DNA from 2 places in the Paenibacillus sp. FSL K6-1558 genome. Region 2 is predicted to be linked to the other one. Evidence: riboswitches for the same ligand, from Rfam matches in the RefSeq annotation. Region 2 holds a riboswitch; the other holds the start of a gene.
The links. Region 2 has a riboswitch for glycine ahead of gcvT (glycine cleavage system aminomethyltransferase GcvT). Riboswitches for the same ligand answer to the same signal wherever they lie in the genome.
Positions count from the first base shown of each region.

Region 1: linked by a shared signal. The riboswitch ahead of sdaAB (L-serine ammonia-lyase, iron-sulfur-dependent subunit beta) and the one ahead of gcvT (glycine cleavage system aminomethyltransferase GcvT) in region 2 are both predicted to bind glycine.

Region 1 covers NZ_JBBOCV010000001.1:4,317,017-4,324,939, reverse strand. The annotation lists gene MHI38_RS18825 (alpha-glycosidase) at 1-1,026, shown strand, start outside; gene sdaAA (L-serine ammonia-lyase, iron-sulfur-dependent, subunit alpha) at 1,273-2,208, opposite strand; gene sdaAB (L-serine ammonia-lyase, iron-sulfur-dependent subunit beta) at 2,198-2,887, opposite strand; glycine riboswitch at 3,002-3,138, opposite strand; glycine riboswitch at 3,143-3,316, opposite strand; gene MHI38_RS18810 (LolA family protein) at 3,508-4,605, opposite strand; gene MHI38_RS18805 (HAMP domain-containing sensor histidine kinase) at 4,618-6,117, opposite strand; gene MHI38_RS18800 (response regulator transcription factor) at 6,114-6,827, opposite strand; gene pstB (phosphate ABC transporter ATP-binding protein PstB) at 7,140-7,895, opposite strand; gene pstA (phosphate ABC transporter permease PstA) at 7,909-7,923, opposite strand, start outside.
Region 2 covers NZ_JBBOCV010000001.1:2,203,597-2,211,519, reverse strand. The annotation lists gene ptsP (phosphoenolpyruvate--protein phosphotransferase) at 1-323, shown strand, start outside; gene gcvPB (aminomethyl-transferring glycine dehydrogenase subunit GcvPB) at 577-2,085, opposite strand; gene gcvPA (aminomethyl-transferring glycine dehydrogenase subunit GcvPA) at 2,172-3,527, opposite strand; gene gcvT (glycine cleavage system aminomethyltransferase GcvT) at 3,524-4,666, opposite strand; glycine riboswitch at 4,896-4,996, opposite strand; glycine riboswitch at 5,000-5,122, opposite strand; gene gcvH (glycine cleavage system protein GcvH) at 5,468-5,860, shown strand; gene MHI38_RS09415 (PTS mannitol transporter subunit IICB) at 6,303-7,766, shown strand; gene MHI38_RS09410 (BglG family transcription antiterminator) at 7,833-7,923, shown strand, end outside.

The DNA.
Region 1 (7,923 bases), 2.1 Mb from region 2:
GGCAAAACATTTGCTCCTTTTGTCGATGTACAAAAGCTTGGTGCCAAGTCCAAATACAAGGACTGGTTTCACGTACATGAATTCCCGCTGGACGTGAAGGATGGCATTCCAACCTATGAGACATTTGGATTTGAGGCTCATATGCCCAAGCTGAATACAGAGAATCCCGATGTGAAGGCCTACTTGCTCGAAGTAGCGGAATATTGGATCAAGGAAGTTGGCACGGACGGCTGGCGTCTTGATGTAGCTGATGAAGTGGACGATGCTTTCTGGAGAGATTTCAGGCGGGTTGTTAAGGAAGCCAACCCAGATGCCTACATTCTAGGTGAGATATGGAACGAATCTTCTTCCTGGCTACAAGGGGACCAGTTCGATGCTGCCATGAACTATCCGTTCACCGCCGCCGTAAATCATTTCTTTGTGGAAGATAAGATGCACGCTGAACAATTCGCGAGTGCCCTTGGCAGGCAGCTATCTCGCTACCCACTTCAAGCGAGCGAGGTGGCATTCAACTTACTCGACAGTCATGATACTCCGCGCCTGCTTACCTTGTGCGAGGGCGATCAACGCAAGATGAAGCTGGCTGCCTTGTTCCAGTTCAGTTATATGGGAGCCCCATGTATCTATTATGGTGACGAGATCGGGCTCGACGGAGAACATGATCCAGGTTGCCGCAAATGCATGGAGTGGGACGAAGCGAAGCAGGATCGGGAGCTACTTCACTTTTATCAAAAGCTGATTGCTCTGCGTCATGCTCATCCTGCACTGCGTGCAGCAGGAACCATTCGTTTCCTGCAAGCCCAGGAAGGCGGTAGCCAGCTTGTGATGGAGCGGCAAAGTGACGAGGAACGCATCCTCATTCTGTTCAACCGTTCTGAGGAAACCGCCATCGTTGAACTGGATGCAGGAGAGCAACCTTGGACGGAGCTGTTTGAGGGCAACCATCGCACCGCTCTGGAAGACGGTGTGCTTGCCATTGAACTGCCTGCTTACGGATATGCCGTGATGCGCACAGAAGTAAAATAGATGCCTTTTGGAAACAACAATAAATGACTGCCTTCTCCAATTCTGAGTGGTTGACTGCTATCTTGGCGGTTTAGGCAAACTGGACAAACAAGCGTCTCGCATAACCTGAGAAAACCAGGTTCGCGGACGCTTGTTTGTTATGAAGTAATAACGACTAACATGCTCTAATTACTAATTTAATTGATAATCGGAACTTGGTTGTGTGCTCCTAAGCTATCTGCCCCTGTCCTGTATATGATCCACTTGCTATTCTGCCTCTGAGCCTGTTGTTGATGTTTCGGATGACTCATCCGGCAAGCGCTTGGCCTTTGGCTTCGCCAGCTTCTCCATCATCTTGCGGCCTGTAGGTGTCTGAGCGAGCCCACCTTGCGCTGTCTCGCGGTGACGGCTTGGCATCGCACTGCCTACCTCCAACATCACGTCAATGACTTCGTCAGACGGAATGGCACTGCGTACACCAGCGAGTGCCATATCTGCGGCAGCCAGTGCAGTAACGGCACCGAGTCCGTTGCGCACGATGCATGGAATCTCTACCAGGCCAGCAACCGGATCGCAGATGAGGCCCAGTGTATTTTTCAAAGCCAATCCTACAGCATGCACTACCTGCTCCGGCGTCCCTCCACGAAGCTCCACCATCGCACCGGCAGCCATGCCAATCGCTGATCCTACTTCCGCCTGACAGCCGCCCTCGGCCCCTGAAATAAATGAATTGTTGGCGATCACGTATCCAATAGCACCGGCGCAGAACAATCCATTCACCAGATGTTCATCCGTCCAGCCAAATCGTTCCTGCGAGCTGATAAACACACCCGGAATGATGCCACAAGAGCCCGCTGTTGGCGTAGCCACGATCCGTCCCATGGAGGCATTCACTTCCGATACGCAAAGTGCATAGGCCATGGCAAGGGCAGAAGCATCGCCAGAGCATGTTTCGCCTTGGCGAATATATTCGGCCATCTTTTTCCCGTCCCCACCCGTCAGTCCGCTACGTGAGGTGGTATCTTCTGTAAGTCCTTTACGAACCGCTTCTTTCATCACCTGGTAGTACTCCGACATTTGCTTTACGACATCTGTTTCGGGTGTGTTAGTCTCCTGCACCTGCTCTTCAATCATCAACTGTGCAATTGTTTTGGACTCCGCAGTGCAGATGGTGTTTAATTCATGTAGATGTTTAAACCGCATCCGGATCACCCCCTCTCTTCAGATCAATCACACGAATATCCAGCATATGATCCAATGAACGCAGTTTGTTCAACGCGTCTTCACTCGGCGGTGCATCCATCTCCATTGCTGTAAGTGCCTCACCATCACGAGCCTTTCGATCCACTTGCATATAGCCGATATTCACTCCGGACGAGCTAATGGTTGAGGTCACGGATGCCAGAACTCCCGCTTTATCGGCATGACGCAAAACAAGTGTCGGAAACTCTCCACTGATCTGTACGCGAAAATCATTTAATGCATGCACAGATACACTGCCGCCACCGATGGAAGCACCTATTAAAGAGCATGCCCGTTCGCCGTGCCACAATTCAATCTTGACCGTGTTCGGATGAGGAGCCGGTAGACCGCTGGTGTAAAATTCAACCTCCATGCCTGCTTCATCTGCATATTGCTCTGCATCCGGTATACGCGGATCATCTGTAACGTAACCCAGCAAACCACCGATTAGTGCCAGATCTGTTCCATGTCCCTGATAGGTATCCGCAAATGAGCCATATAACGTAAGCCTTGCACGTTCCGGTGTACATCCCAGCCACTGACGCGCAATTCGTCCCAATCTTGCAGCACCGGCTGTATGTGAACTGGATGGTCCCGTCATCGACGGGCCAATAATTGAAAAAACATCTTTAAATCGCACCTGTTAACCCTCCAATTGGTTTTGTCATCGATATCTGGACAAGACCCACCACAATGTTCCTGATTTACTGATTGATGACATCAAAAAAGGACAGAAGAAGGCCGTTAGCCCTCTCTCTGTCCTTGATACCTGAGAGTTTCATGATTTTAAGCCAGGAAGAACAAGGCCGAGTACACGCAAGCACTCATCTGTTCAGCAATCTGACAATCATATACCCCTTGGGTGGCGCTTCTTCCGCGCACTCTCCAGAGTTGCGTCCAACGACGGTACATTTACCTGAGAGATTAACGGTTATGCCGGGTGCATAACTGCTTGCTCCTTCGGTGCCCAAGCCATCTGTACAGTACAGTTCTACATCTTAAATTGCATTAATCATGCCTACTTGTACTGTATTGCATCATCCTGCTAGGTCTCTCCCGCTCGTTATCATTCGCTATATTCTGTTATTTCCTTAATGAAAGTTCACCATTCTGCCATGCATTCAATCATATACAGCGTAATATGCCATACGCTATATGTCAATAAAAGTGACGTAATCTCGAAGCACATCATTTCTATATACGATATGCTCCTTTCGTTCATATGGTTCAAAGCTTGTTCATTTTTCTCTATCCGCAATATTATTTCGCTTGCTTCGTTATTTGCAACTCATCTACCCACATCTGTAGTTGTTCTTCTGTCCAAAAATCATTTTCGCCCATGACCGAATAACGAAGACCATCCTCGCTCCACGACAAGTTCCGAATGATAGACATATATGAACCTTCTGTATCACGAATGTTAACTTTCTTTTCCTCTGGAAGCAGTTTTTCATTACCGTTTTCCCCTGGTGCTTTAAATACGGTCATGCTGATCTCTGGTTTGTTATCCTTCACATAATACAGTGTCACTTCATCCCGGCCTTGTTCACCCATAGATGAAATGAGCTCAATTCTCGATAATTTCATATCCGCTCCGATATACTGTAGGAAGGGCTGACCAACGGCCTGCACTGCCTCTTCTCGTGTGATTTCTCGGTTATTCATCACGTCATTCATTTTTTTCACTTCAACATCTGCAGGAATATCCAGCGTGAACGTCTGGTCTGTGAACTCAGGATTGTAATTGATCTGGTCATATAGAAACTCTGACTTGGTATCCCCATACGTACTCGTGGCTTTCACAACCATCCATTCTTTCGGGTTTATCCAATACTCCGAAGACATGGAGAGTGAATCCTTATCCTTCGGAGTTAGTTCAATATGAATGACCTCCTGGTCCTGAAGCTTTTCCTGACCCAGCATCTTCACATTATGGTTATCACGCATACGTTCCAGTTGATCCACCAGCATCTGCTTCTGGGTTTGGTTGGGTTCCTGCTGGAGCGCTGATGAATCCATCGCAATAGCGGTCTTCGCCTCTTCTTCATAGAGCAGAATCTCTGAACCGTTATGAACCGCATAACTCACGTTTCCGTTTTCATCGGTCTCGATCCGCTTTTTCCCTGTTTTTCCGTCGACCCATTCCTTCACGTGTATCGTGCTCGTAATCTCACTATCTGTCCACATCTTCATCGTACCTTCGGCATAGTATGACCCTGGCCCAGACTCGGATGCAATTACTTTCTCAATCATATCCGCTCCTGACATCCCAAGCATATCTTTCTCTGCGCATCCAGCAAACAATGAACCTGCAATCAAGGCCGCTCCCATCAGCTTCCATCCCATTTTTATCATCATTCTCACCTTTCCTTAAGTTATATCCTGTGTTTCATCCGGGTTCCTTCGTTCCGGCAATCGACAAACAGCTACAGTCCCATATCGTTCAGAGGACCACATGCGTATATCTCCTCCATGCTTTAATGCGATTCTCTTTGATATGCTTAATCCTAATCCAGAGCCTCCTGCATAACCGCCTAGTTGCTCTTTGTGATATTGAACGTACGGCTCAAAAATCCGCTCCAGCTGTTCTGCCGGAATAGGAGGGCCTTCATTTTGAACGATAAGCAATGTCGCACCATTTCTGTACGCATCCAGTTCTGCCCCCAGTGATGGATCGATCCATTCCGCCAGTTCTGATGCTGAATCCATTACAGCGAGCCCGATTCTACCTTGGGGAGGAGTGTAGCGAAGCGCGTTATGCACTAGATTATCGGTCAGACGCATCAGGGATTCAGGATGAATTCGATAGCAATGATTGGTCCGAACAGACATCTTCATGTCATACTCATCACGTTCCGCAAGACCTCCGTAACTGCCAAGCAGCATCTCAAAAAACTCTTCCCCTTCTACCTCAACCATAGCAAGCTCTGAATCTCTGGAACCCAATGCTGTGTACATCTCCAGCTCACCGATCATCTGTTTCATACGCTCCACATTTCTAGCGATGACATCTCTATACTCTTGTCTCTCTAATTGTCTAGAATCTCTCTCCATACTAAGTGCTTCCGCATAAGCACTGATGGACATGAGAGGTGTCTTTAGGTCGTGTGACAGAGAAGCTACAATCATCTCTTTTTCTTTTTGTTGCCTCTCCACTTCCTTCTGGGTCTGCCTGATGGTTTGTTGCATCGCATCAAACTGCTTTAACAACATACCCATCTCATCACTGTGACCGTTGACCCGGATCTCATCTGGTTCTTCTCCATGGGCAAATCCATGCATCCTGTTTATCAAAACTTTCATAGGGAAGAAAAGCTTGCGGGATAACAACCACAACACTGTTCCGTACAAGAGAACAAAAAATACCACTGATCCACCGATAACCCATGTCGTTCGAAGCGATATTCCTTCAAGCCGATCCTCACGCAACATCGTTATTTCATAAATCCCTACCAGCTCCCCTTGATCCCAAACTGGTTTTTTCAATGAAAATGTGCGGTGTCGAATCTGAAGATGATACAGATTTCGATATAATTCAGAGCTTCTTACCGTATATCCACCTGTTGACCAGGTAATATCCCCGCCAGATGTGTACACCCGAATCCCAGAAGGTAGATAAAGATTGAAACTTAGCTGTTCGCTGGCAAGCGCAGGGAGGGTTTGATCACGCTCAGGCGAATTCAGCTGATACAGCGTTGGATCATTTAAGACCTTTTCTATCGGTGCAATGCGTCCTGTCATTTCAACATACTCCGCTACTGCACGGTGATTTTCATAATAGCTATATAAGGAAAATAAAGCCCACCCTGCCGCCACAGGCAAAAACATCACGATCAGGAACGCAATCATCAGCCAATATTTCAGTTTCATTTAACCCGTTCTCCAATAAAGCGGTATCCACTGCCCCATATGGTTTGAATCCAGCGCGGCTGGTGCGGCTCATCTCCCAGCTTGGCCCGCAAACTTTTCACGTGCACAGTAACTGTAGCGGCGGAGCTTCCTTCTGCCGATTGACCCCACACATGTTCGTAAATCTCTGTTTTCGTAAAGGCTCGGTTGGGGTGCGAAGTCAGCAGCATTAGCAATGCTCCTTCTTTAGCTGTGCACTGCACCTCTATACCATTCAGTCTCACCTGCTGATTCAGTGGGTGAATCGTTAACCCATCGTTGTATTGCTGAAGCGATGCATTGGACTGACCACCTTGATATCTACGATATCTGTTCAGGTGGGCTTTAATTCGAGCCGTAAGCTCCGCCAAACTAAAAGGTTTGGTGATATAATCATCTGCGCCTAAGCCAAGTCCTTCTAGTTTGCTTTCTTCCTGGGTCCGGGCACTCATGATCAATACCGGAACATCGCTGATCAACCTGACATGTTTGCATACTGTAAATCCGTCCATCTCCGGCAACATTAGATCAAGTAGTACAAGATGATATAATCCGTTCTTGAAATCTTCCCAGCTCTCCAGTCCACTTGATGCCCAGGTCACTGCATACCCTTCACGACGAAGATGGTCCATTAAGATCCGGGCAATTTCTGGATCGTCCTCTACTAACAGTATGTTATTCTTGTCTGTCATTGCGCTTTCATCCTCCCTGGATTAAAGTGTAGCGAAAAATACTCGTGATGCTGCAAAGTTTATAGTTTCTTTAGAATTACAAATCGTCTATATCCCAGATCTCTAAACCGCACTCTACAACAAAAAGAGCACCCTGAACTTCAGGACGCTCCGTCTCATAATGAAATTTCAAATAAGTTGCCGCTTAACTCATGTAATGATTTCTCGATATTTATTTATCCTAGCATGGTGCATCCTATCCGGCAAACATTTAGATAGAGCAAAACAAGGCTCCCGGATAGACTAATCCAGAAGCCTTGTTTTTGTTTTCAATTAACCAAAACGCCCCATAATATATTCCTGAGTCAAGCGGTTGTCCGGGTTAGTAAAAATGTGCTCCGTCTCCCCGTGCTCAACCATACTGCCCAGATAAAAATAAGCGGTATAATCCGAGATGCGAGCCGCCTGCTGCATGTTATGGGTAACAATAACGATGCGTAGCTCCTGCTTCAACTCCGAGATCAATTCCTCCACTTTACCCGTAGATACAGGGTCAAGCGCAGATGCAGGCTCGTCAAGTAATAGGATCTGCGGGTCTACAGACAGTGCGCGCGCGATACAGAGACGCTGTTGCTGTCCACCTGAAAGTGCCAAGGCTGACTCATGTAGCCTGTCTTTCACTTCATCCCAGAGAGCAGCACGGCGCAAGCTTTTTTCCACGATTTCATCCAGTGCCTTCTTACTTTTTGTACCGCGGTAGCGGGGGCCAAATGCGATATTGTTGTAAATAGACTTGTGAAAAGGGTTTGGCTTCTGCCACACCATGCCGATTTTCTGACGAAGCTTGATTACATCCGTCCCCGGTTCGTTAAGGTCATTGCCGTCCATCCAGATATGTCCTTCCGTGCGGGACCCGGCAATCTCATCATTCATCCGATTTAACGAACGAAGGAATGTGGATTTCCCGCAACCGGACGGCCCGATCAGGGCCGTTACACTCGCTTCGGGGAAAGTCAGGCTGATCTGCTTCACGGCCTGAAAATGTCCATAATATATGCTTAACTGTTCCGTACCAAAAGGTATGGCCATGTGGATTTCCTCCTTATTTCGAAGCTGT
Region 2 (7,923 bases):
ACCGGATGAATGAGCGTGTATCTTATCTGTATCAACCATACAACCCAGCTATTTTGCGTTTGGTCAAAATGGTTATCGATGCAGCGCATCGTGAAGGTAAATGGGCTGGCATGTGCGGTGAGATGGCAGGAGACGAAACAGCAATTCCATTGCTGCTTGGTCTTGGACTGGATGAGTTCAGCATGAGCGCAACTTCCATTCTGCCAGCGCGTAGCCAAATCACCAAATTGTCCCGTGCGGACATGCAGGAACTCGCTGCCAAAGCGTTGGAAATGCAAACCGCTGAACAAGTGGTTGAACTGGTTCAAAGCATTCAAGCGTAATTTTGCCGGAGTTTCCTCCGGATTTGAGGTCTTTCTTTTTCCGATAAAGGGCTGCGTTATTGCAGCAATATTGCCGGTGTCCACGATCCAGTGGGGCCGGCTTTTTTTGCTTTTTTATCGTAGTGACAGGATAGCTACTCTTACAAGTGAATAAAATAAAATAAAATCCCCTTATGGGAGTGAGAGAATATCTCATCACGCACAGGGGATTCTGTCACCGAAATAGACTGTATAAAAAATTAGTTTAACTTATTTAGCTACAAGCACAGTTTAATACAGGTTTGCGTGCTGCGGTCGTTTCATCCAGACGAGTTACCGGCGTGCCGTACGGAGCGTTGAGCACCAATTCCGGTGTTTCTTCGGCTTCCTTCGCAATGCGGATCATTGTATCGATAAATCCGTCCAGCGTCTCTTTGCTCTCGGTTTCCGTTGGCTCAATCATAATGCACTCCTCGACATTAAGCGGGAAGTAGATGGTTGGCGGGTGATACCCAAAGTCCAGCAGGCGTTTGGCTACATCCAGTGTGCGTACACCATACTGCTTCAGGCCACGGCCTGACATGACAAATTCATGTTTGCACACGCCAGGATAAGGAATCTCGTAATGAGGTGCCAGGCGAGCCATCATATAATTGGCGTTCAGCACAGCACATTCGGACACACGGCGAAGCCCTTCTGGTCCATAAGTGCGAATATAAGCATAAGCACGAACAAGAATACCGAAGTTACCATAATAGGCTTTGACCCGACCGATCGATTGATCTCCTTCGTAATCCAGAGCGTACATGCCTTGATCATTTTGAACAACCATCGGTTTAGGTAAGAACGGGATCAGGCGGCTCTTCACACCGACAGGTCCGGCACCAGGTCCACCACCACCGTGAGGTGTACTCATCGTTTTATGCAAATTCAGATGCACCACATCAAAGCCCATATCTCCCGGACGTGTAATGCCCATGATGGCATTGGAGTTAGCTCCGTCATAATACAATAATCCGCCAGCTTCGTGTACGATGGACGCAATATCTTGAATATCCTTTTCAAACAAACCGAGCGTATTCGGATTCGTCAGCATGAGTGCTGCGGTATCTGAACCGACTGCTGCACGGAGAGCATCAAGATCGACCAAACCGTCCGTACGCGACGGGATTGTCACCGTTTCGAATCCAGCTACGGTTGCGCTGGCCGGGTTCGTGCCATGAGATGAATCGGGTACGATAACCTTGGTACGCAGTTCACCACGGCTTTCGTGATAAGCTCGAATCATCATAAGCCCGGTCCATTCCCCGTGTGCTCCGGCAGCAGGTTGCAGAGTTACGGCATCCATACCGGTCAGACCTGCAAGATCATTTTGTAAAGTATGGAGCAGTTCGAGAGCACCTTGAAGACTGGATTCATGCTGATACGGATGGATTTTGGCAAAGCCGTTGTAACGTGCTACATCTTCGTTGATCTTTGGATTGTATTTCATTGTACAGGAACCAAGTGGATAAAAGCCGTTATCTACCCCGAAGTTGCGGCGGGACAATGCCGTATAATGACGAATAACATCAACCTCGAATACTTCCGGCAACGCGGCCGCTTCCGAGCGCAGCATTTCCCGGGGAATCAACGTATCAGCATCCTGACGGGGAACATCACATTCCGGCAAGGAATAGGCCACACGTCCGGGACTGCTCAGTTCAAAAATCAGAGTTTGTTCGGGAGCAACGGATGGTGCGACTTGCGGACTGGTTGGGGTTCCTAATGCTTGCGAGTCCACTCCAGTCTGCTGATTGACTGACTGATGTAGGTTAGATGTTTCCGATGAAGCTCCCGCAATGGTTACTTTTGTGGTCGTTTCCTGAGTCACAGCGATCCCTCCAATACACGTGCGAATTCATCGATCTCTTCTTTGCTGCGTCGTTCGGTGACCGCAATGAGCATATGTCCTGCCAGTTCCGAATATTCACGTCCGAGTTCATAACCGCCGATGAAGCCTGCATCCAGCAGTTTCAGCTGAAGAGCATCCACATCGGTTTCTTCAGGGAGCTGGATGACGAACTCGTTAAACGTAGGAGCAGTAAAAGTAAGTCTCACTCCGGGAATAGCTGTTAACGTATTTCGTGCATAGTGACTCTTCTGCAAATTCAGATCAGCAACATCAATCATGCCTTGTCTTCCCATGGTAGACATATAGACAGAAGCACTAAGCGCTAATAACGCCTGATTTGAGCAGATGTTAGATGTCGCTTTTTCGCGGCGAATGTGTTGCTCGCGGGCTTGCAGCGTCAGCACGAAGCCTCGTTTGCCGTTGCGATCGGTCGTCTGGCCGACGATTCGACCAGGAATCCGGCGCATGTGAGCCTGGGACACGGCGAAGTATCCGCAAGTGGGTCCGCCGAGCGAAGCGGCGATTCCGAGGGGCTGCGCATCGCCTACGACGATGTCGGCCCTCAGCTTGCCTGGGGCTTCCAGCAAACCGAGCGACAGCGGGTTGGCGCTCACCACGAGCAGTCCTTTGTGCGTGTGCACAAGGTCGGCAGCCTGTTTTATATTTTCCACGGCACCAAAGAAGTTCGGGCTCTGAATCATAACCGCTGCGGTATCTTCCGAAATTGCCGTTTGCAGGGCATCCCAATCTGTAACCCCATCTTTATAACCAATCTCTACAATCTCCAGACTCAGGCCATGTGCGTACGCCTGCAATACTTGACGGGCTTCAGGGTGAACGGTGCGAGATACAATAAGCTGTTTACGACGGGTAGCTGCGGCGGCAAGATTGCCAGCTTCTGCAAAAGCCGTTGCACCATCATACATACTCGCGTTGGCTACCGCCATACCTGTCAGTTCACAAATATACGACTGAAATTCAAAGATAGCCTGCAATTCTCCTTGGCTGATCTCCGGCTGATAAGGGGTGTAGGCTGTATAGAACTCCGAACGGGAAATGACATGGTTGATGACCGAAGGGATGTGGTGGTCATAGATGCCTGCGCCGAGGAAGCTGGCGTGTGTTTCAAAGTTGGCATTGGAGCCAGCTTGTTTCGACATATGGCGAGTTAAGGCATATTCATCCAGTTTGGAGGACACAGGCAACTCGCCTTGGTAACGAATTTCCTGCGGGATATCTTTGAACAAATCTTCAAGAGTATCCACGCCGATCGTGGCCAGCATAGCGCTCTGGTCTTGTTCTGTCATGGGGATGTAGCGGTGCTTGCTCATGCTTGCTCAGCTCCTTGGGTAGGTGTCTTTGACGTACGTGTCCGTTTATGAAAAGGGGTCTTGACGACCTCGGCTTTTAGCTTTTTGCCACGAATCTCAATCTCCAGTGGTGTACCCAGTGCAGTATATTTGCTGTCAATCAGGGCAAGCCCCAGATTACGTTTCAAGGTCGGCGACTGTGTACCGGTTGTCACTTCACCAATCTGAACGCCATCCGCATAGATCGGGTAATGGGGCCGCGGTATGCCACGCTCCAGCACTTCGATACCGATCAGCTTGCGGGCAGGGCCGTCATTTTTTTGTTGCAACAAAGCTTCGTGTCCGATAAAAGACCCGGCGTTCAGTTTCACAAACATGCCCAGCCCTGCCTCCAGTGGAGAGATGGTTGGTGATAATTCCTGCCCGTATAAAGGCAACTTCGCTTCGAATCGCAGTGTATCACGTGCACCAAGTCCTGCTGGAACGAGGCCTACATCAGCACCGGCTTCCATCAGTCCGTTCCATACGAGGGCTGCCTGATCAGCTGCAACATACAGTTCAAAGCCATCTTCTCCGGTGTAACCGGTTCGTGATAGCAGCAGCTTTACTCCGCATACCTCGGCATGCTGCACGAAGCGGAACGGTTCGATGGAGCTTGCATCTATCTCTGAACCTGTAACCTTCGAGAGAATATCGACCGCTAAAGGGCCTTGTAGCGCAAGCAACGCCGTTTGCTCGGAATCATTGGTGATGTTCACCCCAGGTATAATGTGCTCCTGCAACCATGCCCAGTCTTTGTCGATATTGGAGGCATTGACGACCAGCATGTAGTGTTGCTCCGCGAGTTTATAGATGAGCAGATCATCCACTACACCGCCATCGGGATAACACATCAGTGTGTATTGTGCCTGACCTGGTACAGTTGCGGTCACGTCGTTGGTTGTCATGTTTTGCAAAAAGGCTTCTGCCTGTTCACCCGTTACGGTGAATTCGCCCATATGGGATACATCAAACAGCCCGGCGCGCTCGCGCACGGCTTCATGCTCTTTTTGAATACCGCTAAACTGCACGGGCAACTCCCAACCGCCAAAATCAATGCAACGTACACCTTCATATTGCGCGTATAGGGGGAAGAGTGGTGTTCTTAATAAATCAGACATCCAATCACCTCGTCATGGGCCGTAGTAGGCCAAGTATGAAAACACGTTCTGTGAGCCAGATCAATAATGCTTAAGTAATTTTGGTAATCGAGAGTTAACAGCCGACTGTTCTACATTTTTTCATTGGTTATGTTCAGTACGATTCTAGAACCTGCAATTCATTTTTTGGGAAAAAGGAAAAGGACAGGCCAAAGAACCGGCATGCCAAGTAGCACGCTGTATTCTTAGGCTCTGTCCCTTGTACCTGAGAGTTACCCCGCCGTTTATTCAGACAGGTTTCCCCTTGGGTGATCATAACGTCCGTATAGGACGATTAGATGCTCTCCAGAGTTGCGTCCTGTAAAAGTCCTTTTGCCTGAGAGATTCACCCCCGCTTGTCGGTGGTTTACTCCTTCGGCGCCGCCTCATGCACATCCCCAAACCGGGTGTACGGGCAATCTCTCCCTTTACATTCATCCGCGGTTCATACGTAGTCCAATTAACTTCAGTTGCTCTTCTCATTAAAACGTGAATACAGTCCTGATGTCAAGAACGATATCATTGAAATTGTGTAAAATACGAATATTTAATGTTTATACTATATTAATGTTCGGTTATTTTAAAAGAGTGCGCTTACTATTCTAATATTCGCCATTATATGCAGAAAGAGTAGTGTGAGGTTACACAAGGTGGGTATCGAAATTGAAATAAACTGTGAGCTAACTTGACATTTGAATCTGAAATATCATACGCTATTGTCTGGGAAAAAGGTGAAGGTCAAAGAACGCATGCACTCATTAATGAAAAGCGAGGCGGATATCGATGAGCGAATTGAGAAATGATTTCCTGTACAGTAAAGAGCACGAATGGGTGCAAACCGTAGGGGAGGATACCGTACGTATTGGCATTACCGAGTTCGCGCAGCATCAGCTGGGTGACATTGTGTTTGTAGAATTGCCTGATCTTGAAGCCGGTGTAAAAGCAGAAGACAGCATCGGTACGATTGAATCCGTCAAAACGGTATCTGATCTGTTCTCACCTGTCAGCGGCACCATTGTTGCAGTGAATGAAGCTTTGCAAGACTCGCCAGAACTGGTGAATAGCTCTCCTTACGAAGAAGGTTGGATGATCGAAATCCGTGTCGATGGAGATGTAACAGCTGCATTATCCACATTGCTGAAGGCGGATGCTTATCTTAAACATACTGAGGAATAGAATTCGACTGGATTGTCGAGTTGATTTGTACTTATTGACATATATAATCCTAATTGAATATAAAAAATCTTGCTATTTAAACCTGCGTGAGCTATGAGCTTATGCAGGTTTTTTTGCTGTTTTTTTCTGCATATTGGAGGAATTTAAGTAGGAGTGACATAGCATCATGAATAAAAAAATTGCAAACGGACCAAGCTATTTTATTGCTTTGTATGTTGTATATGAATAAAGTCATAGGCAAGAAAAGCCTTGCGTATCAAAGGGTTGAGCATATATTCCTAATTAAGAGCGACTACATAATCCAATGTTGTCATCATTGTTCATGACGAAAGTACGCTTTCATTTGATTGAACAGGAAGGTTTTCTCGCTTAGGATTACAGCAGGGGATCAATGATACCCCTTTCATACGAAATAATGACTTGATTCAAGGAGGATAAACCAATGAGTAATTTGGATCAAACATCCAATTCCAAAGGTGGGTTACGTGTTGGTGTGCAACGCTTCGGACGATTTCTGAGCGGTATGGTCATGCCCAATATGGGAGCATTTATTGCTTGGGGATTAATTACAGCGATGTTTATTAAAACAGGATGGTTTCCGAATGCGACAATAGAGCAGCTTGTAGGGCCGATGATTACTTATTTGCTGCCGCTACTGATCGGTTATACCGGGGGTACGATGGTGCATGGCACGCGTGGTGGTGTCGTCGGGGCGATTATGACCATCGGTGTCATTGTCGGAACGGATATTCCAATGTTCCTCGGGGCCATGATTGCGGGGCCTTTCGGTGCATGGGTGATCAAGAAGTTCGATAAATCCATTGAGGGCAAGATCAGAGCCGGTTTTGAGATGCTGGTCAACAATTTCTCGGCAGGAATTATCGGTGGTATTTTGGCGATCTTTGCTTTGCTCGGTATCGGGCCGGCAGTAGAGGCCATTAGCAAAGTGTTGTCTGCTGGCGTACAAGGTTTGATGAACCTGGGCTTGCTACCACTCGTCAATCTGATTATTGAACCGGGTAAAGTATTGTTCCTTAATAATGCCATTAACCACGGGATTTTAACACCAATTGCAACAGATCAGGCAAGAGAATTAGGTAAATCCGTTCTTTACATGCTTGAGTCTAACCCGGGACCGGGACTAGGTATTTTGCTCGCTTATTGTTTCTTCGGTCGTGGAATGGCGAGATCTTCTGCACCTGGTGCGGTGGTCATTCATTTCTTCGGGGGGATTCATGAGATTTACTTCCCGTACATCCTGATGAGACCTATTTTGATTCTGGCAGCCATCGCCGGCGGTGTAGCGGGTACGTTAACGTTCATGCTAACTGGCGCGGGATTGGTTTCGGCACCGTCACCAGGCAGTATCATTGCCTATTTTCTGTTGACGCCAAAAGGTGGATATATCCCAATGCTTGCCGGGGTTATCGTGGCAGCTGTGGTTTCCTTCCTGATTGCCTCTCTGCTACTCAAAACGGGTAAACAGAAGGAAGAGGATCTGGAAGAAGCCTCCAGTCGAATGAAAGATATGAAGAGCCAAGGCAACACTGCAAACGCAACCATCACAGCGGATAACCATGAAGCGAACAGAGTAGCGGATATCGCAACTTCCGTTGCATCCAAGGCAAAAGCAGATGTGAAAAAGATTGTTTTCTCCTGCGATGCAGGTATGGGGTCGAGTGCAATGGGTGCTTCGATTCTGCGCAAGAAAATGAAAACCGAAGGAATTGACGTTGCTGTAACTAACACGGCGATCAGTGAAATTCCGCAAGACGCAGACGTTGTTATTACGCAAAAAACACTAACGGATCGTGCACGTTCGGTAGCACCTAATGCAGAGCATATATCCATTGACAACTTCCTAAAAAGCCCGGAATACGATGCGCTTGTTGAACGTTTGAAGTAAAAGGGAGCAGACTGCGAACCAGCTTCAAACAAGGGCAGCCGTTTTCCCAGAGCCGGAGGCTGAGATATGAGTATTACCAAAAGACAACGTGAAATCGTGGAATTCCTGTTGGAACATCCCCATGAAGTCACCGCGGGTGAAATTGCCGTTGAAGTAA